4 regions of the Paenibacillus sp. S33 genome follow, and region 4 is predicted to be linked to each of the others. Evidence: riboswitches for the same ligand, from Rfam matches in the RefSeq annotation. Region 4 holds a riboswitch; each other region holds the start of a gene.

Region 1 (5,815 bases), 110 kb from region 4:
ACTGCTTGGACGTCAGGGCGAGGTGAGTGAAATATCCGAAGTTTCGGAAATTGTGCGCTCAATAAGTGGTATTCACCGAGGGAAATATCATATGTATTTTCCCCAGAATAAATTGAACGCGGTAAAAGACAGGCTTCCTGCCGAAATAAGGAATTATTTTGTCAAAGAATAGACAACTATATAGAAATGTAAGTAAAAAAAGGAGATGTAAACCTTGGATTTATTCGACACTCATACTCACTTGGATGCGCCACAATTTGACGAAGATCGTGAAGAAGTTATAGCACGTGCTGTCGAATCAGGAGTAACGCGGATGATCAATATCGGATTTAATCGTGAGACCATTCCATCCACCATGAAATTGGCCGAGACGTATGATTTTATTTATGCGGCAGTTGGATGGCACCCACAGGATGCTATTACAATGCAGGAGGGCGATCTAGAATGGATTGCATCGTTATGCAGTCATAAAAAGGTTGTAGCCATCGGGGAGATCGGTCTGGATTATTATTGGGATACATCACCGAAGGATGTGCAGCAGCGGGTGTTTCGAAATCAAATTGGTCTGGCTCGTGAGCTCAAGATGCCCATTGTTATTCATAACCGGGATGCCCATGAAGATATTGTTAAGATTTTGCGCGAGGAAAAAGCGAGTGAGATTGGTGGAGTCATGCACTCCTTTTCGGGTAGCTGGGAGACAGCCAAAATGGTGCTGGATATGGGATTTCACCTTTCCTTCGGTGGTCCAATAACGTTCAAAAATGCCAAGCAGCCCAAAGAGGTGCTCGCACAGGTGCCGCTGGACCGTCTGCTCATTGAAACTGATGCTCCCTATCTGACACCTCATCCGTTTCGTGGGAAGCGAAATGAGTCTGCACATGTGAGACTGGTAGCAGAGGCTGCAGCCCAAATCAAAGGGATTACAGTGGAGGAATTAGTGTCAATAACGACCCGAAATGCCCTGGAACGATTTGACATTCAATGAAAAAGTGAAGAAATCGATCAAAATAAAGAGATAGACGAAGCTAATCATGAATTTGTTGCAGGAAACTCGAGAATATTACAATATTTTAACCGAATATTTTAAAAAATGTACTTGAAACCTGCTTTACAACATGCATAGAAACAGGATATCATCTTTTCAGTGAATTGTTGTTTGAATGTAAACATCAACAAGTCATTTCATGAACCAGTCTCGCTGAGTCCCTTTTACAGGGAACGGGGGAACCGATATGGCTTACAGTATGTCCGGCGTATGTGCAAGAAGGGAACGTCTCTTCCGCCAGCCGGCTCGACCTAAATTCTTTTCCCGGATGGGATTGAACAGGTGGAGGAGCCGTATTTCGATTTCTTTCTGGGTCTTCGGGGTGAATGTGAAGGCGACCGCCATGAGCGGTTGACCCAAGCTAGGGCGACTCTCTACGTCCGAACCCGACAGCTAACCCCGTAAGCGTAACAAGAGAGAAGCCATCTCGTGCATGAGTTTTCCCGCATATTCACACATGCCGGAAGCCACGAAAGAGCTCTCTAGTCTCTTTCTCTGGCTTTTTTTGTTGTGAATAAAAGAAAATCTGTCATCATACTGTGGTTAAACAGGGGAGGACAGCATGCCGCGAAGACGGGTACATGGTGCAGGACAGTCGTAGTTTGGGCTTGTCTTGTAGAAAATCTGTTATAGTCACGTCAAATCTCAACTATGTCTTACTCCAGACGGCGGGCTATGTAAGGAGGACGGAGGAAATGGGCATTTTCCAAAAAAAGGATACCCATGAGTCACGCTCATCCAGCATGTCTTACGTATTGCGTTGGAAGCAAGAGAATGTGCGCCAGGCTGCTTTGGTTGCTATTTTTCTAATCGCGCTAACGATTATGATTTCAATTCTGATGTACACGCAATCTAAAAAACAAGTCTTTTTTGTCATCGATGGCAAGGCGTCTGCGGTAGAAACCCGGGAATCCAAGCTTCAAGATTTGCTGAGCGAGCATTCCATTTCACTTCAGCCGCATGATACAGTTTCCATGCCGCTAAATGGAGCAATACAGGATGGCGATCGCGTAGTCATTAAACGTGCCAATCAGGTTAAAGTATCTTCAGGCAATGAGACGAAAAAGCTGTACACAACAGAAAATACAGTAGAAGGTGCCATTCGTACCTCGGGCTATAAATTATCATCAACGGATAAAGTTTATCCTGCGTTGGATGCCTCTGTTTCGTCTAACATGGACATAAAAATCGTCCGTGTGAAGAAACAGCAGGTCGAACAGAAAAAACAGGTGCCTTATCAGGTCATCAAAACGGCCGATCCGAGTCTTTATAAAGGCGATAATCGGGTCATTCAAAGCGGCAAATCGGGTGTGGTCGTCCAGCACGTTCAAAAGGTATATCATGATGGAAAGTTGGTATCCAAACAGCTGGTTAACAAGGAAGTTGCACAGAACCGTGTGGATAAAGTCATTGCGGTAGGAACGAAGAAAAAACCGGTCGTTCTTGCTGCTTCCGTCGGTCCCAATGATGCGGTTAAGGCAACAACGGTTAGTTCAGGCAGTGCTGTCCGTAAAGCAGGCGTAAATTTTAAATATAGCAAAGTTTTACAAAATGTCTCCATGACGGCGTATTCCTCACAGGAGCCAGGTATCGGTACACGTACTGCATCCGGCGCACGTGTCACGGAAGGACGCACCATCGCGGTCGATCCGAGTATAATTCCAATCGGCTGGTGGGTGTACATCGAAGGGGTGGGCTTCCGTCGTGCGGAGGATACCGGTGGCGCGATTAAAGGCCACAAAATCGATGTGTATTATGAGAGTTTGAGCCGAGCCAACCAATTTGGTCGTAAGCACGGTAAAACCGTATATGTTATCGGACCGGTAAAGCCTGAAATCAACTAAAACAGGTTGTGTATGTTGAGGGCAATGCGATAGTATTAACAACATAGTTATGCCATGCTAAGAAGAGGATATCCTCTTCTTATTTTGTTTTCAAAAGCAGGGAAAGATAAATATAGCTTGCTGTGTAGCAGTGGAGGGAAACGCAAATGATCAAGGAAGTGATCGTGGTAGAGGGCCGGGATGATACGGTGGCCATTCGCCGCGCTGTTGAAGCGGATACGATAGAAACTGGCGGCTCCGCCATTAATAAAATGACGCTGCGTAAAATTGCATTGGCGCAGGAGCGGCGGGGGGTCATCATTTTAACCGATCCCGATCATGCAGGGGAGCGCATCCGTAAGATTATCGCTTCCAAGGTACCCGGCTGCAAGCAGGCCTTTATACCCGAGGCAGAAGCGACGCGTAAAGGAGATATTGGCGTGGAGAATGCCTCGCCAGAAGCGATCAGACACGCTCTTGCACGGGTCCATACGACAGTGGAAGGCGCCGACCCGCTGATTGAGTGGGCGGACCTGATTGATGCTGGACTCATCACCCATCCCAATGCTGCTGCACGCCGTATGGCCTTAGGGAATGTGCTGGGTATTGGTTATTGTAACGGAAAGCAGCTACATAAACGGCTCTCTGTATTTCAGATCAGCCGCGAGGAATTTGCCGGGGCGCTGGCACAAATTGAAAGTGAAGGATTGTGATGTCCGTATGACAGGGATTCAAGATATAGCAACACCGCGGCGTACGAAGGAAATTATTCAACGGCACGGTTTTTCGTTCAAAAAGAGTTTGGGACAAAATTTCCTGATTGATCAAAATATTCTCAATAAGATTGTAAATGCTGCCGGATTGGATGAGACGAAGGGTGCACTTGAGATCGGTCCTGGGATTGGCGCTTTGACCGAGAAGCTGGCGCAATCGGCTAAGGCAGTTACCGCTGTCGAGATTGACCAGCGGCTGCTGCCAATTCTCGAAGAGGTGTTGGCCCCTTACGAGCATGTGAAGGTACGTCATGGAGACGTGCTGAAGCTGGATTTGCGAGAGGTGTTCGCAGCCGATTTTGCAGACGTGAGTAAAGTAAGTGTCGTGGCTAATCTGCCGTACTATGTTACTACACCGATTCTGATGAGGCTGCTGGAGGACAAGCTCCCTCTGGAGAATATCGTCGTTATGATCCAAAAAGAAGTGGCTGAGCGCATGGCTGCGTCTCCTGGAACGAAGGATTACGGCAGTCTGAGCATTGCAGTGCAATATTACAGCGAACCTGAATTAGTCTGCACTGTGCCGAATACAGTATTTATTCCCCAGCCAAATGTGGAGTCTGCAGTCATCCGGCTGCGTGTACGGGAAGCCCCTCCGGTGGAAGTGGTGGATGAGAAGCACTTCTTTGAAGTGGTTCATGCTGCTTTTGCCCAGCGTCGTAAAACCATTTCCAATAACTTAAAAAGCCGTTTCTTCACCAAAGAGAACAGGGACACGCTGGAGCCGCTGTTGCAACAAGCTGGTATTGAACCCTCCCGTCGAGGAGAAACGCTAAGTATTGAGGAATTTGCGCGTCTCAGCGCTGTGCTGTTGGAGGCAGGTATATCCTAAGCTGGAACCAAACTGTGCATTCACCCATACGATATAGGAGGGGTGATACAGTGTGATGAGTTTAGGAGACTTGGTCGTTCGGAAATCGTACGGTGGAGATGTCACGTTTCGTGTTGAGGACATCCAGCGGGATAAAGCGATCATTAAGGGAATAGAATTTCGGCTGCTGGCCGATTCCCCGGTGAACGATCTGGTCAGAGTGCCTGCAGACCAGATTAGCGGTAAGACTCAGCAGGCCCACATTAAGGCTGGTGAGTCTCTTAATCTGTTGCAACGGGCACGCCAGCAGCAAGCTGCTCGTAGTCAGGCAGCTCTGGTAGGGGACTGGAGTGATCCGGTTGAGTCAACGTATTTTGAAATGCCGGGAAAGGTTCTTCACCTGGATGGAGATCCCAGCTATCTGAAAAAATGTCTCAGTTTATATGAACAGCTCCGTGTTCCTGCAGAGGGACATCACGTTCACGAATCGGCAATGGCGGACACGTTGTACCGACTGCTTCCTCGTATCCGTCCGGATATCGTAGTCATTACCGGACATGACGGTGTGCTGAAGCAGCCACAGCCTTACGATTTGTACAGCTTGAAAAGTTATAAAAATTCGCAAAATTTTGTGGCGGCAATTCAGGTAGCAAGACAATATGAACGTCATCTGGATTCGCTGACGATTGTAGCGGGAGCGTGCCAGTCCCATTTTGAGGCGCTACTACGTGCGGGAGCAAACTTCGCCAGCTCACCAGGGCGTATCCTGATTCACGCGCTGGACCCCGTTTACGTGGCTGCCAAGGCGGCCTTTACTTCGATCCGTGATACGGTCAACATGGGGGACCTGTTTCACCAGACAATCAGTGGCAGTCGCGGAGTGGGTGGAATTGAAACTAGGGGAAGCTATCGCATCGGCCTGCCGAAGCTTGAAAATTTATCAACGCTTAAAGTAACGCCTTCCGCAATCTAGGATTCAAATGTGCCAATAGGATTAACCTGAACAAAAAGCCTCTGCTTTCAGAGGCTTTTTGTCATTTTTTATATAAATTATTCCTGTTCGCAAAAAATTAAATTGACAACTTATTTTTCGTGTTGTTATAATATTTAGCTTGATTTGACAATCCCTCTAAAATTCGTTATAATGGACAAGGAAAGAGGTGGTCGTTAGGCAATGGCTAAAAATACGCTGTTGGAAATCAAACGCAGTCTCGACGCACATGTAGGGCAAAAAATTTTGCTGCGGGCTAACGGCGGACGCCGTAAGACCGTCGAACGAACTGGTGTCTTGGAAGAAACGTACCCTTCTGTTTTTATCGTCAAGCTGGATCAGGAGCAACAGACGTTTAAACGTGTCTCCTAC
Region 2 (5,815 bases), 2.8 Mb from region 4:
CGCGCTTGTTTTTCATTTCTGTCAGCTGTCTGCGCATTTCATCCAGCTTGCCACGTAGATTATCGGCTGCAGCTTTGTTCTGTTCGTAACCAGCTTTGAACTCGTTCATTTTTTGTTCAGCAGATTTCTTTTCTTCCAGCGCACGACGGGCCAGATCTACATTTTGTGCTTTTGCAGCGGTATGTGCCTGTTCTTCACGTTTCTTTACCAAAGCAGCCTGTTCTTCGTATTGCTGTTTGAACCTCTTTTCAATAGCAATTTGAGCGGCTACCGCTTTCTCTGCATCTTCCAGGTCCTCTTGCATATCACGAATGTATTGATCCGTCATTTTAATTGGATCTTCTGCCTTGTCGATAATGGCGTTAATGTTGGACATCGTAAGATCTCTTAATCGTTTGAAAATAGACATGTGAAGTTCCTCCTAGAGTTGAATGCTTAAATTTTAAGCTCTGTACACATGTTTACGCAAGCTTTGCAAAGAGGGTTTCAAAAATATCTAAAAACCGCGCAAGTAAGGCTCTGGGATGTCGGCCTGTACTTTTAGCTCCCGCGATGCATGCAGCGCCCAATAGGGATCACGCAGCATGGCACGCCCTATTGCTACCAGATCAGCTTCTTTCTGCTGAACAACCCGGCGGGCGTCCTCATAATCATCCAGTAAGCCAACAGCAATCACAGGTACATTCAGCTTTTCACGGATGGTATGAGCCAAATCCACCTGATAGCCGGCACGCGCAGACGGGCCTCCGCCAGAACCAATCGGACCCTCACCACCAGAAGAAATATGGAAAATATCCACACCTGCATCACGATATCGTTCCCCTACGCCTGTTATGTATTCCACATTATATCCATCCTCGACGTATTCTTTGGCAGATATCCGCATAAGCACAGGCATATCAGCAGGAAGAACCTCTTTAACTGCATGTATGACCTCAACACCGAACAGTGACAAATCCTGCCCATATTCATCTTCTCTGGTATTTGTTAAAGGCGAATGAAATTGATGGATCAGATAGCCGTGAGCGCCATGTATCTCAACCGTATCAAAACCGGCTTCCACCGCGCGGCGCGCGCCTTCTTTGTATGCCTGGACCAATTCCCTGACTTCAGCTGTCTTTAAGGCGTGCGGCTTTTTAAAGCGTTCGCTAAAAGGAATCGTGGACGGACCCACAGGTTGCTCAGCATCTTCAGCCTTGCGTCCAGCGTGGCCTAGTTGAATACCAATCTTGGCACCATACTTGTGGACTTCCTCTACAATCTTACGATATGCAGGAATATGTTCGTCACTCCAAATACCCAAATCACGATCCGTAATACGTCCATCTGGATGGACCGCTGTCATTTCCACAATAATAAGTCCAGTGCCTCCTACTGCCCGGCTCACATAATGGACATGATGCCAATCCGTTGGATTTCCGTCCTTGGCCTCCACGCTGTATTGGCACATCGGGGGCATGACAATCCGATTTTTTAAAGAAAGCCCCTTTAATTGATAAGGAGTAAACAAGTCGGTCACTTTTATCCATCCTTCCTTCAATTCCATGTCTGTATAATTATGAATTGCATCCCCATTATACACCAGCTGTCACAGTATACCGAATTCGTTGTAAGGCTAAAACTTGCGAAAATGCTCCTGTTTTCGGTCATGTTTAAGAGAATATGTACGTTTAGCTCCATCATCTTCATTGATAATCGTTTCATCGTGGGCTTCTTTCCAGTCGTTTATGAGCCGAACTTGGTTACCAGCATATTTTTAATAAGACAGGTACATAATAGTCGAGAGCACCACTAGGTACCACTGCACGGAAAGGGGGGGATACATATGCCGTACAGGGGAGTGTTGCCATGCTTGGCACTGTTACTAGCATTCTCAAGTTTACCCGTTCACGCGGATGCGCCTCCCAACACCGGAACGCCCCATCCCAAGGAAGCAGCTGTTGCTTCTTCTGTACATCAGAGCACAGATCGAGCAACTCCTACATTAGCAATGCTGCGTAAAAAACATGCGGACATTTTTAAAATGTGCGGCCCACACACCCGCCAAATTGCCCTAACCTTTGATGATGTGCCCGATTCTAGGTATACGCCGCAGGTTTTGGACGTATTACACGCTAATGGCATCAAAGCCACCTTTTTCATCGTCGGTCACCGTGCGGAAAAGCATCCGGGGATCATACGCCGTATTATCCGTGAAGGCCATGCTATAGGAAACCATTCCTATACTCATCCGGATTTTAGGAAGGCCACACCAGAACGCTTTCGCAACCAGATTACAAAAACAGAACGTATTTTACAAGCCAGCGCAGGTTTTCGCCCCAAGTTGATTCGTCCACCCTACGGTGAAATCACGGAGCCTCAAATCCAATGGGCACGTCGTCATGGCTATATGATTGTTAATTGGAATGTAGACTCTCTCGATTGGAAGGGATTAAGTAAAACACAAATTCAACGCAATGTGATCCCAGCTACCGGGCCTGGCTCTATTATTTTAATGCACGCAGGTGGAGGTCAAAGTTCCAACTTGCAAGGCACTGTCCAAGCTCTGCCGGGTCTAATTCACTCTCTAAAAGCTAAGGGCTACAAATTTGTGACAGTCCCCCGGCTACTCCACACATCGGAACGGAAATAACCATATGTTTATGATTGAGCAACAGCTAAAGCAACGTAAAAAAGCTGTCTTACCAGCAGAAGTTTTCTGCTCGTCAAGACAGCTTTTTTTTATGGATAAGACCTGATAAGAGTCCGACCTAGTTATATGCGGCAGGATACAGGTATTAAGTTTACATAATATATATTATTTTTTATTAAACCGTATATACGTACAATGCTATTTATCAATAACGTACAGCTTCACATTTTGAAATCCAAAGTCGTTCACAAATGATTTGTTGCCAGGAATAAAGATATCAATCCGCTTTCCTGTAATGGCGCTGCCCTGATCGCGAGCGACAGCCACAAAAGAATGATCCGGCAAACCTGGGTGGGAATAGCCTGTAACCAGCACTTTCGTGCCCATCGGAATGACGTTCGGGTCTACCGCAATTGTACCTAGTTTAAGCGGATTGCCGTAGTAGTCCACTGCTCCCCATTTACCATTCTCGTCGGCTGCGGCAGAATACGCTGAAGCCTTAACGTCAACTATTTTGCTATAGTTGAATGTTTTGCCCCAAGCTTCAATCGTTGGCCCCTCATTCGCTGGTGCTTTCTTCGTAAGAAGTTGCGGCTTCGAATCCGAAGCTGCCTTCACACTATTTTCGCCAGGCACCTTAATTTGCAGACCTGCATATATATTGTTGGAGGCAATGTTTGGGTTCGCCTTCGTTAGCTCGTCTACCGATACTCCATAACGTTGAGCAAGCAAAAAAAAGGTATCGCCCTCTTTGGCAGTGTGAAGCGAAGCAGCATCCGCTACTCCAGCTGTCTGTGCCAACCCTGCAATAGCTGCGGCAAGCACCGCAAATTTCATCGTTTTACCAATATGTTTTAGATGTTTCAAAGATATGTACCTCCTCTGTTATGCCTGCGAAGTTAGCTGTCGGATTCGGACTCAGGAGAAGCCCTATGCTTGTGCAATTCACCCCTAGGCATATTCCACATCGTCTTATGACGTATCGGAATGACTGCCGTTGTTACGTCCCCCGCACTTCCCATAGTTTGGGCCCAGCTTCAGCGGTTGTCATAACCACATGCTGTCCCGGTAAGTTTTGGCTTACTGCATAATATCACAATTTTGTAACCTTATCCGCATGAAAATGTTGGGAACCTTGAACATCATACTACACTCGTTACAATTTTGTCATCAACAAATCGATATTTGTTACGAAAGTATGGGGAAATGGTGTCAAAAAGAAAAAAAGCCCTCCGTCAAACGGAGGGTTTTTTTATAGATTATATCAGCACTTCCTTACAATACTTTGGCAAGAAAATCACGGGTGCGATCATGGCTTGGAGTGCCAAATACCTGCTCTGGTGTACCTTGCTCCACAATTTGACCGTTATCCATAAAGATGATTCGATCGCCTACCTCGCGGGCAAAGCCCATTTCATGCGTCACGATTACCATTGTCATGCCGCCTTCGGCGAGCTTCTTCATTACATCCAGAACCTCTCCAACCATTTCAGGGTCCAATGCAGAAGTCGGCTCATCGAACAACATTACGTGCGGCTGCATGGCCAAAGCACGCGCAATCGCAATACGTTGCTTCTGTCCTCCGGATAGCTGGTTCGGATAGGTATTCTTCTTATCCTCAAGCCCTACGGTACGCAAGAGTTCTAGCGAAATTTTTTCTGCTTCCTTCCCTGACTGTCTTCTAACCTGTGTTGGGGCAAGTGTCAGGTTCTGCAACACTGTTTTATGCGGGAAAAGATTAAAATGCTGGAACACCATCCCCATCTTCTCCCGGGTTACATTAATATTATGGCCACGAGCTGTAATCGGCTCGCCCTCAAACAAAATCTCCCCGTCCGTAGGCTGTTCCAACAGATTCATACAACGTAAAAACGTACTCTTCCCCGAACCGCTGGGACCGATGATGACGACGACTTCACCTTTGGCGATATCTATATCAATGCCTTTTAAAATCTCATTCTTACCGAACGATTTACGCAGTTGTTTAACGGTGATCACTGGCTCTCAACTTCCTTTCCCATAAACCCAGCAGCTTAGACAAGCTGAATGTCATTACAAAATAAATAGCGGCTGCGATTACGAACGGACTTAGTCCTTCGTAGGTGATGTTCTTAATGACCTGGGCCTGATACATAATATCTACCATCCCAATGGTCGAAATAATGGATGATTCTTTAATGATCGTAATAAACTCATTACCGATAGCAGGCAAAATAGATTTAAACGCTTGCGGCAAAATGACATGACGCATAGCTTTACCGCGTCCCATACCCAACGAACGAGCAGCCTCCATCTGTCCACGGTCTACTGCCTGGATACCTGCCCGGAAAATTTCAGCCAGATATGCTGAACTATTTAGAGACAATGTGATTATACCAGACTGGAGTGGGGTAAAATTGACACCCAGCGTCAAAGCAACTCCGTAGTGAATGATCATAAGTTGTACCAGCATAGGTGTGCCACGCAGGATCTCCACATAAGTGGTACCTAACCACTCAATGATGCGTATACCACTCATCCGCAGCAAGGATACGATCAGACCAATGATAAATCCAAACAGTACTCCGAGTGCAGACAGCAACAGAGTGTAGCCGATACCCGTAGCGTAAAAACTGCGGTATTTCCAAAAAATATCTACGATGTTATTAGAAGAAACCTGTCGATCTGCAGAGAGCGCGCTCGCTTCTGTGGAAAACTTCTCAATCGACCCGTCCGCTTTCAGGCGAGCCAACGTTTTATTTACAGAGGCAAGCAATTCTGCGTTCCCCTTGCGTATACCTACTGCTGTTTCTGCTCCGGCATCCTCAGGCACGGCCTTGGCAAGTGTTACGGTACCATCTAACGTGTATCCTTTAGCAACCGTATCTTCGATCACAACAGCGTTGATACGCTGGGTCCGCAGCTGGAGTACCAGATCGGATATTTTGTCCAGTGAGGTTACAGTGGCATTGGGTACTTTTTGAGCAATTTCTTCCTGAATACTCCCTTTTTGTGCGCCAATCTTCTCGCCTTTCAAAGTATCCATCGTAGGATATTTGTCTTTATCCTCTGGGCGTACCATAATGACTTGCTTGGAGCGATAATATACATCTGAAAAATCAATGCTCTTTCTCCGCTCATCCGTCGGTGTCATACCGGACAGTACCAAGTCTACACGACCACTTTGCAAAGCAGGCAGCAAAG
Region 3 (5,815 bases), 4.3 Mb from region 4:
CTTACAGTGATTTTATGTCCTATGTGACGCAATATTATAGTGACAACCCGGCAGTGCCGCAAGAAATATTGCTTCCAGATTCTCCTAAGCTGATGCAGGCGGAACAGGTCAATGTCGATCAACCGGTTGCGGCAGAAACTGTACTCCACAGTGCAGCTACAACCGATGCTACCGGACAGACAGATGAGAAAGCGATACAAACGGAGACAGAGCCTTCTGCTGACTCATTGCTGGTGGCTGAAGAACGGGCAACTTATGCAGGAGCAACAAATCAAGACCAAGTTGGTGACCAAGATACCGGAGTAAAGGAAACAGAAACCCAACTATCCGGTGGACTGGAGGACCCGAGTACGGCGGCTCTCGCTCTGGCTGAATGGTTGGATGTAAAGGTACTTGTACCGCAGCGTGGACTGAAAAAGCAAATGACAGGCATGGCGACGGAAAATGCACGTGTTGCTTTGGATGAGAAGTTTAAGCTGATCGAGCGGGATGAGGAACGGACATCCAAAGCTGCAAGCAATCTCGGGCGTGCCATTGGACTGGATAGCTTGCACCGGGTGGAGGCGTTTGATAACTCCAACATCCAGGGTTCCGATCCAGTCTCAGCCATGATCGTGTTTATTGATGGCAAGCCTGCCAAGAAGGAGTATCGAAAATATAAAATCCGTTCTGTGCAGGGACCCGATGATTATGAAACAATGCGTGAGGTTATCCGACGTAGATATGAACGTGTGCTTAAGGAAAATTTGGAACGTCCCGACTTGATCGTTGTCGATGGTGGACGTGGACAAATTAAGGCGGCGACCGATGTATTGCAAAATGAGCTGGGTTTGTTCATTCCTGTGTGTGGTCTGGTGAAGGATGCCAAACATAGAACTTCCCAACTATTAGTGGGAGAGTCCTCTGAGGCCGTGACACTTGCACGCAATAGCGAAGAATTTTATCTGCTGCAACGGATTCAGGACGAGGTTCACCGTTTTGCCATTACGTTCCACCGCGAGCAACGCGGCAAATCTATGGTAACTTCCCGGCTGGACTCTATTCCAGGCATCGGCGAGAAACGGCGTAAGTTACTGCTTAAGCATTTTGGATCGCTCAAAAAAATAAGAGAGGCCAGTGTCGAAGACTTCCGGCCTCTCTCTATTGGGGATAAGCTTGCGCGTCAGATTATAGCTGCCCTTCGGGAGGAGGAGTCGTAGAATACGGCTCCTCTTTTTTTATAGGTTCAAACATAATTCGATTTGGCTTTTTAGGACTAAACCAATAAATGATGTAACCCACGATGGCTGGAAGTAAGATCCAGAATAGACCAGCGCTCACATTCACAGTGTCTCCCAGACTCATCACACTAAGTCCCATTAGAATGCTGTCAAAAATAACGTGGCTGAACATGGCGGCAATAAAGCCGTAACGCAGAAACACAAAACTGAACAGCAAACCAAGAAAAGTCAGCTCAATAGGTCTGGAAATCACCGGATAGATTGGATAAAGTGTATGTCCCAGTGCCCAAATCAGCGTGGTGATCAGACAAGCAACAAAAGTATTTTTTACTATTTTTTTGACCATCGGAATACCAAACAGACGGTAGACAGTCTCTTCTCCAATACCTGCCATCCAGGCCATAATCGGCAGTAGCCATGGATAAGCCATATTGTAAGGGGATTGCGTGGCATCTGTGGTGGAGAATGTATTAAATGTGCGCTCCAGTATAAAGAACAAAATGGATTGTACCCCGAGCAAAATAAAGGCCCACAAGTAGCCAACATACATACTGCGAAGCACATACAGCCCGTAGCCCGGCTCTTTCGCACGCGGCCATGCATTCAGTCCAACCTGACGCATAAGCCCGTCACCGCCGACCAAGGAGAAGTAGAGCGCTACAGCCATGAAAAAGGTAACACCAATCTGGAAAACCATAAGAAATATAAGCATGCCCTTACCGCCTGCTTCTGCTTGCAATAAAGGCAGCATGTTCATGGTCCCAGCTATACTAGCAATAAAGTATACAACGGATAGAACAATGCCGCGTACAAATGAAGTATGTCGTCGGGTGAGTGACGCATACACAATGGCAAGTACACCCAGTACAAAGCTAAATAGGGCATAACCCGCATAGGTCATCAAATTCGCCCAAAATGTTTGCTTTTCGATATAATCGGTATAGGACGACGGGGCCGAAAAGCTTTGGGTGAAGGAGCGAACATCACCTTCTTCAAAAGTAAAAGCCAGTGTAAGTACCGAGGCGCCGATTTTTTTATCGTCTACGGTATACTTTAATCCGCCTTCTTGTTCAGTGGTCGCAAGCTTCAAATCCGACGGCTTAAAGCCAAAGCGCTTGACCCATACTGCGGCCGCCTGCTCCTTGGCTTCGAGCGTCATGCCGTCCTCAGCCACACGTACAAGCCTGTTACGTGCTTGTTCATCCGTAGAAATATCAGCCTGTGTGTAATTGGTGCTGAAGGTGATCCGTTTAAAGCTAACGACCTTGCCAGTGGATAAATCCACATGAATTTGCAGTTTACTCTTCGCTGAGGATTCAGGCAGATCGACCCGAAAGGTTTCGTAAGGGTAACTTTTTTTCCATGTACGGTCGTACTGTTGAAGTAGTTTTTCTCTAGATAAATAACCGTACAAATCTGTTTCGGCCTGATAGGTCACGACAGGCTCCTCAGGCTGTGATTCAGTATAGCCCAGCTCGGAGCGGGCGAAGTCCAATGCGTGTATGACCGCTTCTTGTTTGCTGATGACCTTTGCGTTCATTACTGATTCTGGACTCGGATTGCTAAGCGAGGGAATAAGCAATTGAAAGATAAAAAAGCAAATCAGGCCAATCCCGCCCAGCAAGCCTAATTTTTTGAAGTTGGCCGTGAGCACGACCGGTTTCCCGATAGGATTCATGAGTTTCCTCCTTAATCTGTAAATAAGAACATCCATTAAAGATATCATACTGCACAGGTTCCCGCCAACAGACAAGCGATATTCATGAAAATAGAGTGAAAGCACTTTAAAGTTCCAATAAAATTAGATAAGCTGCGATTAAACGATGCCCATTCGCAAAATAAAGCCAATTTCACGTTTTTTCGGCGAAATCGGTTTTGTGATCTGGATATAGAAGGATTATAATCTTGAGGCAATGCCTATGAAATACATAGGTAATGATATACAGTTGAGCCGAATTTCTATGGGAAAACGGGGGAACCATGTTACTGGGGTGAATTTTACAACCGATCCTGCTGGATCGGAAGTGTAAATAGGGCATACTGTGCTGCCCGAATCCGTCAGCTAACCTCGTAGGCTATGAGCAGGAACCAAGTCAGGCACTCGGTTTTCCGGTGTCTTTTTTTGTGCGTATAAAAGTGTTTGGATTGGTTAGACCGCTGCGGGTGCAGATTATTCTTCCGATTGCTGTTATCCCCGGATTTTTTGATTGTATACCCCCTTTAATGGTTAAAATCCGGAGATAAAGGCAAACGCTTCGCTTCTTCAGAACAATTCTGCCCCCTTCGCTACTGCCCGCCAATAGCACAGGAGCCGAGTAGTGCTTGACATGCATTCTTCCTGTATTCAGGGAATGCTAATTACAGTTAACTAAGGTTTGGAAAAATCAAAAAATTCAGGGGCAACGACGATCGAAAGATCAAATGGAACGCGTAGCGAGCTTACACCGTATTAAATCACTGATTTATAGTTTTAAGGATTAGGAGAGAAGTGATGAATAGATGAATCCCAATGCAAGCTGGCTCCGGCTTTCTCCACCGCAGATATTCGTTGCGGGCTTTGCCATTATCATTCTAATAGGTAGTTTATTGTTAATGCTGCCGGTCTCCAATACAACAGGAAAGCCACTTGCGTTTATAGACGCTTTGTTTACTGCCGCCTCTGCGACCTGTGTAACCGGGCTTGTCGTTAAGGATACAGGGACCTTTTTCACAACCTTTGGTCAAGTCGTCATCGCTGCACTCATTCAGATTGGCGGTCTCGGCTTTATGACTATGGCTACCTTGATCGCGCTGGTGTTCAAACGTCGGATTTCCTTGCGGGAGCGCCTCATTTTGCAGGAAGCGATGAATCAGACTTCTGTAGAGGGAATTGTCGGGTTAATCCGTAAGGTATTGCTGTACTCACTGGTTATTGAAGGCGTATGTGCTACGATATTCTCGGTTCGCTGGTCCTTTGATATGCCCGTAGGCAGGGCGATTTATTTTGGAATCTGGCATGCCATCTCCATGTTTAACAATGCTGGTTTTGATTTATTCGGTGAATTTCGCAGCTTGACAGGTTATGTATATGATCCGATTGTTAATTTTACCGCAATGTTTCTAATTATTTCTGGCGGCATTGGTTTTGTAGTGATGTCAGACCTGGCAGAATATCGCAAGCGCAAGAGACTGTCCTTGCATACCAAGGTGGTACTCAGCATGACGGGCGCTATGATTGTAGTCGGCACGCTCGTGATTTTTGTATTTGAGTTTACGAATCCAAAGACTCTTGGCTCGCTTGATTGGGGTGGTAAGCTACTGGGATCTTTATTCCAGTCCGTTACCCCCCGTACCGCAGGTGCCAATACGCTGGACATCGCAGGCTTGCGGCAGGCTACGCAGTTTTTTATCATCATACTCATGTTTATTGGGGCTTCCCCTGGCTCCACTGGAGGCGGGATTAAGACCACAACATTCGCCCTGCTCATTGGAGCAGTGATTTCGATGCTGCGGGGGCGGGAAGATATTGTGCTGTTCAAGTACCGACTTGCGCAGGGACGAATTTACAAGGCTTTGACCATTACACTGCTGGGGTTGCTGTTCGTGATCGGGGTGACCATGATTTTGTCGGCAACCGAAGATCATCATTTTCTGATGATCTTGTTTGAGACGGTGTCTGCGTTTGGTACGGTGGGGCTGTCGATGGGGCTTACACCTGATTTAACAGTCATAGGCAAGCTGGTGATTACCCTGACGATGTTTGCAGGTAGACTGGGGCCACTCACGCTAGCTTATGCACTGGGGCCGAAAAAGGGTAAAGAATTGTATCGTCATCCGGAAGGCAAAATGATTATAGGATGAATCATTTCATATACATTTCGTTGGTTTAATCATTTCAGGATTTTGCAAAATTCGATACCAGTCGCTTCGAAGTCAAGATATAGACGAACTAAACCATTTCGTTCTATATCTTCTTCATTGGAAGTCGCTTATGGGATTTGTGCAAAATCCTCATTTATGAAATTGATTCAGATAAGGGAGTTTTCGAGTAGATATGAAAACGCAGCAGTTTGTAGTTATTGGCTTGGGGCGGTTTGGCTCAAGCCTGGCTTTGCAATTGGTGGATATGGGGTGCGAGGTGCTAGGCATTGACCGGAATGAGGATGTTGTGGACAGTATGAGTGAGATGTTGACACATACTGTCGTGGCGGACGCTACCGATGAAGACTCTTTGCGATCACTGGGCATCCGTAATTTCGATTGTGGCATTGTTGCTATTGGTGATGACATTCAGGTAAGCATCCTCACCGCCATTTTGCTGAAGGAGCTGGGTGTGAAAAAAGTTGTAGCCAAAGCCATATCTGTGCTGCACGGGCGTGCGTTAGAAAAGCTCGGTGTGGACCGGATTATTTATCCAGAACGGGATATGGGTATCCGGGTGGCTCACCAGCTAGTCACGCCTAATTTGCTCGATTATTTAGAGTTGTCTAAGGAATACAGTATTGTGGAACTCAATGTACCTGCATGTCTGAATGGCAAAACGCTAGCAGAGCTAAATGCCCGTACCCGCTTTGGTTGTAGCGTCGTGGCGCTTCATACGGCGAACGGTATCCTGA
Region 4 (5,815 bases):
ATGAACAAATTTTGAACGATTTGACAGAGGCTGTGGGGCGCATCCCAGATAGCTATGAATTTTTTGAGATGGAAGCAGAAGATTGGGACAGGCTGGACCCGGCGGGACGTCAGGAAGTCAATGAAGCTTTGGCAGAAGACTTATTTTATGCACTGGGTACAGAGCCCACAATCACTGTAGGGAGTAGCGTTGTGATCTATGAGCCGGAGCAGCATCGCATCTATGTACTTATTGGGGACGAGGAGCTGACGTCAGTCCCTTTGATTTGAGGTCCGTCTTATGGATTTATCAACGGGGCCGTGGTAATATGTACACCAATATATCGTAGTTTTGGCCGTATTTAAGCGGTCGAAAGGCTTCCGTATAAACGGGGAGGAGTTCGTAACATGCCTTTTACACAAGAAGAGATTGAAGCACATCTGGAGAAACTGGAGGGCTGGGAACTGGAGGAAGGACGTTGGATCGTCCGAAAATATAATTTTTCCAGTTTTATGAAAGGGATTGCATTCGTGGATGAAGTTGCCGCTATATCTGAAGCATTCAATCATCATCCATTTATTACGATTGATTATAAGACCGTGACTCTGCGTTTGACCTCTTGGGACGACGGCGGTATTATGGCCGTGGATATTAAGGAAGCCCAACAATATAATGAAGCTTTTGAAAAAATGCGCAGCAGTCATTGAGCTTGTAATGATCTGTCGTATGATGATAGAAGCGCCTTCGCTATACAACATCGTGGTTGTATGCCGAAGGCGCTTTTATCATAGAATCTGGGTTGGGTGCTCGGGACGATATACCATACAATAAAATGGTTTTTTGCCATCAGGAGTCTGGCGTTCATAGGTATCTGTAAGCTCAAATCCAGCCGCCTTGTAGGCCCGGATAGCGCGCTCATTCCAAGTGAGCACCTCTAGATCAATTTCATTCTTCGGGTTGCGTCGTTGAGCTTCCTCTGCAATGGCACGGACAAAATCAGAGCCTTTGCCATGTCCGCACCTGTCAGGATGCATTCCAAGACCTAGCCGGGTCACACCGATCATAGGAAAATATTGAGCAAATCCTGTTAGCTTGTTCTCTTCATCCAGTACGGCAACATATTGCTCTTGGCGAAGCGTGGGACTTCCAAATTCGACTTCAAGCGCCTTCATTTGTTCCCAGGGGAGCCAACCATATATGTTATAAGGTGGATCATAGTGCCACTCACAGATTGCAGCCGCTTGATGCTCGTCCATCGGTACGATCCGATAGTTGGATATTGAGGCCGGCATGTGTTCCATCCTCCTTTTACACAGGTACTTCAATCATTAACAACAGATTGTAGACAAGTTGCAGAGGAATGGCAAGCGTGTTTATTTCATACCTAAGTCGGGTATACATTCAATAAGAAGGAATTACTGCTCATATGCTCCCCCAGCGGTGACGGTAAAACCGACGATGTTCGCTACAATTGAAACCTTTTGAGGTCTCAGTTCGTCAGTAAAGATAATAATTGCTGATGTTGTGGACATAAAAAACCGCAATTCGATTCCGGCCAGAATCAAATTGCGGCTAGGGTTAGCTTGCTGTGCGTTAGTTATTCTACGTTATCGTCATCAGGAATGTCTGAAGCTACAGAATGGTAAGCGTCTGTGCTCATAATTCTTTTTGCACCGACATAGCGGTTAGCGTAATAATTTTCGTTCAGTGAGCTAACTACTACACCACGTGAAGTCGAGGAGTGGGCAAATTTCCCTTCACCTACGAAGATACCTACATGGGAAATGCCTCTTCCTGTGGTGTTGAAGAACACCAGGTCCCCAGGTCTCATTTCATCGCGGGATACAGAAGATCCCATTTTGAATTGTGATCCTGATTGATGCGGAAGTTTAATTCCCAGTTTGTTGTATACGTACATTGTGAAGCCGGAGCAATCGAATCCCTCGAGTGTAGTGCCTCCGCTTCTGTAGTTCGTTCCTTTGGCATCTTGGATGACCTGGTCCATCTTAGAGTCTGCATATGCACTGCCGCCACCGAATGTAAAAGATGTAAAGGCAATGGCAAGACCCATAGCTGCGATCGTTAGCTTCTTCTTCAAAAAAAATATACCCCTTCCAATGCCTGCGAGGTTAGCTTAAGGATTCGGTAGAAGGTTCCCCTATGACCACTCTGTTGCGAGATCAATTCACCCAAACTGGTTCCCCCGCTTCCTAGGTGCCAGGAATTAGGCTTAACTTAAGATGTGCACCTTGGAGAGCAGTATTCACAGAAACGTTATTTTTGAGATAAAGGTTACAATAAAGATTACAAAGTTGTTACTATCAGTTCACTGCGATTATTGTAACAAAGACGGCTGGCTTTGGCAAATGTTTCATTGCAAAAAGTTACAAAAAAAATCTGCTCCTAATGTCCCAGGAACAGATCTTGTTAACAGTATTCAGTTATGTGTCGTTTGCGCGAGTATGAATCAAGGTTTTTCGACAGACGGAAATGAAGTAAAAAACATAAAGGCAGGGCTTAGCTTCTACTAGAGATATCGGTATGCCATAGTCTGTACTGCGAACTGATATGCCACAGCCTGACCAGACTAGTAACAAAATGATACGATTGCTGGAGAATGAGCGCCAGCATGCCAGTCCAAATCATCGCCACGGTGCCAAATAGACCGAAGACCAGCAGCACACAAGCACCGAGCAAAAGGGATATACCGACAGCTGGGAGGAGCTGGCGAAAGAAGGCGAGCAGGGACGATAGTATGGCGTGACCACCGACAGTACCCAGTTGCATATACAGGATGCACTGCCGAATGAACCATCCGTATGCCATCCATCCAATGACATAGGGCAATAAATGCAGCAGATAAGAGGAAGATTGAAGTGCTCCTGCTACAATAGGGTAGAGTCTCGGTACTACCCAAAAGGCGGGAAGCAGCAGCAGTCCCAACTCGATGGTGTAATACAACAGCGACGACATGCCATGGCGTTTCATACCCTTGAAAAAGGACAGGCTTTGCGGTTCAGTCGCATCGGTATGCAGACTTTGATATATTCCGGCTCTAATGAAGGGAGTGATCAGTATGCGTAGTACAGTCGCCCCTAGTAGTATCCACAAATACACATGTACTTCCCGGCTGTCCATCAGAGCAATCTGGCTCTCCATCCAAAATAAGGTCTGTCCCAGCTCGTTCTGACCCTGATCAGGATAACGGAGCAATAGCGGGATAACGGCAGACTGCACCAGCCGATAGAGAAACACCCCCCACAGTAGTCGATACAGAAATAAAATGATAACGATATAGAAACGTATGCGCACCAGCGCCCAGCCCTCTTTTATAACAGTCCGCATCTATAGACACCTCACCATGACAGACTTCCAAGCAGTGTCTCCAACAGCTTGGTTACACTTATACTCCAACGGGTTTGTTGCTTTTCGTCCAATTCGGCTTTTAGGCTATTGTTAATATGCTTGTTCTCCAGTGCAATGGTATATAAGGGATCAAGGGTTACATGGGAAACGGGAGAAGTACTTTTGATCCGAAAATTTGTACTTTTGCCCGCGCCGTCCCAAGCCTTGAATATCGTGGTACCTTCCTTGAAGGTAAATTGGACAGGGATCTTGGGATAATCCGCCCCTTTTTTGCTGACCGTCACGACTGCTTCATATCCATTCTCCAGCTTGTGGTTTGTGATGTGATCCACTGAAAAGTCCGCCATCTGGCCGTCATATACATACTGTTCAAAATAGTGGCTCCATGAGCGTCCGGTGACTCTCTCCACGATACGTTGAAAATCCAGTGAGGACGGATGCTTGAATCGGTACGTCTGGACGTAGGTCCGCATAATGCGATCCATTTTTTTCATACCCACCTGACGTTCAATGCCCCGTAGGACCAGCTTGCCTCGAGAGTAGGCATTTTGCGCGTACTCAGCAGCTGAGCCGTACTTCCATGACTCACGGTTTAGCGGCTGTGGGGAGGCTACCTGTCCCGATTGTAATGGCAGGTTGGGGGTAAGCCCATATTCTTGCTCCATAAGCCGCTCCTCAGCATAGGAGGTGAAGCCTTCATCCAGCCACGGCTCCTCAAATTCATTATTGGCTACCATTCCGTAGAAATATTGATGTCCAATCTCATGAACTAATGTCCGTTCCAGACTATAGCCAGGATTCAGATTACCCGCAGCAGCGGCCGTGATGAGTGTCGGATACTCCATACCGCCGGCTCCATTGCCTGATTTGGGTGGAACCACGATGGATAGGGTGGAATATGGATAAGGCCCGTACCATTTGCTGTAGTACGAAAGGGCGGCCTTCGCTGCGCTCATATAGCGCCCTTTGAGCTCCTTGTGCGACGGGTCAAGGTAGAGCTTGATTTTGACACCAGGGACTTCAGCAGAAGAAAAGGGTTCTTCTACGGTTACAAAGTTGGGTGAAGCGGACCAGGCAAAATCGTGTACATCATCGGCATAAAATTGATATATTTTTTGGCCGTTCTGTCGGACGGCACCACGGGTGGGAAATCCGGTCGCTGCTACGATATGAGTTTCAGGCACCCGAATCCGTACGCTGTAAATTCCAAAATCGGCATAAAACTCGGAGTTACCATGATACTGGTGGAGGTTCCAGCCCTCCTCGGCGCGTCCACGCTGTCCTGCAGTCTCGTAGACGCTTAGCTTCGGGAACCACTGTCCTGCCATTACAAAATCATCTGTCGCGCCCATACGAGCGAAGATGGCGGGCAGTTTTACCTCAAACTTCATATATAATGTGATTTCTTCGCCACCTCGTACCGGCTTGGGTAGACGCACCTTCACGAGCGAACGGTCGCCTGCGTTACCGTCATCTGGCTGCACATATTGGATGCGGTGCATGAGAGATAAACCGTCTTCTGTTTTTAGTTCAGTCAGCGTCATGGAGCCAAAGCCGTCTTTGGGCATGGTGTCTCCGCGCAGCTTTCCACCGGATTCCTTCATAAAGGTAGTTTCCATGGAAGAAAAGGCATTCGGGTATAGATGAAGATACAGATCATTCACGGTTTTCTTGCCCGGATGCTTCCAGGTCAGTGTCTCAGTGCCTCGCAAAACCTGTCCTTTTTCCAGAGACACATCAATGTGGTATTCTACCACCCTCTTGCTGAGGATTTCTGTAGCGGGCTGTGGAGGGTTCTTGGGCAGGTCAGGCACGATGTTTGCCCCTAGAGGCTTGCCCATATTTGGGGCAAGCGCAGACTCAGACAGGGAGCCGTATAGTGGTTGGCCTATGGACTGCGGGTCGGATTGCGGTTGGGGCTGCCAGGCAAACCATAACGTCCCTGCGAGGAGACCGAGGGCTAGTGTAGACAATAAAACGATTTTAGTGCGTGCTGGGGTCATACAATGGATACCTCCCGTTGACAAGCATCTACAGCATGTATATGTTTGCTTTCAGGAGATTATTAGTTAAAATATTTATAGTGTAGAATGAGTGTGAAGACGGAAAATGGAGGTCTAGTGACGCATGAGTGAAAATCAGCCGGACGGCAAAAAACAGATTGCACTGAACATTGTCAGTGGCAAGAGTAAACATAAGGGTTTCGGCGCAGGCTCAATCGACCTGAACAGCATGTCTCCGGTTATCATTGACCGAGGAGAGGCGAAAATTGATATCGGTGCCATGCATGCCAAAAGTAAAGTAGAACGTGGTATCAAGTTCTCTACGAATAAAGAGGATGTACCGAACGGACGCCAAGTATGGCTCGTATGGGTAGCCGTGGATCGTACGCCCGAAGGGCGTATGTACGGCGGTGCCACCGCCTGCGAGATGCTGATTGACGACGAAGCCAAACGCGGCTGGAAAATCC

The links. Region 4 has a riboswitch for cyclic di-AMP ahead of ACWGXJ_RS00550 (C40 family peptidase). Riboswitches for the same ligand answer to the same signal wherever they lie in the genome.
Region 1: it holds a riboswitch for cyclic di-AMP, as region 4 does, so the genes downstream of both, ACWGXJ_RS00140 (3D domain-containing protein) here and ACWGXJ_RS00550 (C40 family peptidase) in region 4, are expected to answer to the same signal.
Region 2: it holds a riboswitch for cyclic di-AMP, as region 4 does, so the genes downstream of both, ACWGXJ_RS13435 (3D domain-containing protein) here and ACWGXJ_RS00550 (C40 family peptidase) in region 4, are expected to answer to the same signal.
Region 3: it holds a riboswitch for cyclic di-AMP, as region 4 does, so the genes downstream of both, ACWGXJ_RS20035 (TrkH family potassium uptake protein) here and ACWGXJ_RS00550 (C40 family peptidase) in region 4, are expected to answer to the same signal.

Annotation. Positions count from the first base shown of each region.
Region 1 covers NZ_JBSIEZ010000001.1:28,602-34,416, forward strand. The annotation lists gene ACWGXJ_RS00130 (HD domain-containing protein) at 1-172, shown strand, start outside; gene ACWGXJ_RS00135 (TatD family hydrolase) at 215-985, shown strand; cyclic di-AMP (ydaO/yuaA leader) riboswitch at 1,187-1,469, shown strand; gene ACWGXJ_RS00140 (3D domain-containing protein) at 1,741-2,889, shown strand; gene rnmV (ribonuclease M5) at 3,036-3,581, shown strand; gene rsmA (16S rRNA (adenine(1518)-N(6)/adenine(1519)-N(6))-dimethyltransferase RsmA) at 3,589-4,473, shown strand; gene yabG (sporulation peptidase YabG) at 4,529-5,425, shown strand; gene veg (biofilm formation stimulator Veg) at 5,627-5,815, shown strand, end outside.
Region 2 covers NZ_JBSIEZ010000001.1:2,936,880-2,942,694, forward strand. The annotation lists gene ACWGXJ_RS13420 (PspA/IM30 family protein) at 1-409, opposite strand, end outside; gene ACWGXJ_RS13425 (NADH:flavin oxidoreductase/NADH oxidase) at 497-1,519, opposite strand; gene ACWGXJ_RS13430 (polysaccharide deacetylase family protein) at 1,826-2,632, shown strand; gene ACWGXJ_RS13435 (3D domain-containing protein) at 2,831-3,499, opposite strand; cyclic di-AMP (ydaO/yuaA leader) riboswitch at 3,506-3,674, opposite strand; gene ACWGXJ_RS13440 (amino acid ABC transporter ATP-binding protein) at 3,908-4,630, opposite strand; gene ACWGXJ_RS13445 (ABC transporter substrate-binding protein/permease) at 4,617-5,815, opposite strand, start outside.
Region 3 covers NZ_JBSIEZ010000001.1:4,398,757-4,404,571, reverse strand. The annotation lists gene uvrC (excinuclease ABC subunit UvrC) at 1-1,199, shown strand, start outside; gene ACWGXJ_RS20040 (CPBP family intramembrane glutamic endopeptidase) at 1,168-2,898, opposite strand; cyclic di-AMP (ydaO/yuaA leader) riboswitch at 3,160-3,312, shown strand; gene ACWGXJ_RS20035 (TrkH family potassium uptake protein) at 3,720-5,060, shown strand; gene ACWGXJ_RS20030 (potassium channel family protein) at 5,254-5,815, shown strand, end outside.
Region 4 covers NZ_JBSIEZ010000001.1:136,034-141,848, forward strand. The annotation lists gene ACWGXJ_RS00535 (hypothetical protein) at 1-269, shown strand, start outside; gene ACWGXJ_RS00540 (4a-hydroxytetrahydrobiopterin dehydratase) at 387-686, shown strand; gene ACWGXJ_RS00545 (GNAT family N-acetyltransferase) at 765-1,271, opposite strand; gene ACWGXJ_RS00550 (C40 family peptidase) at 1,577-2,077, opposite strand; cyclic di-AMP (ydaO/yuaA leader) riboswitch at 2,083-2,220, opposite strand; gene ACWGXJ_RS00555 (hypothetical protein) at 2,497-3,324, opposite strand; gene ACWGXJ_RS00560 (M1 family metallopeptidase) at 3,336-5,348, opposite strand; gene ACWGXJ_RS00565 (YwhD family protein) at 5,473-5,815, shown strand, end outside.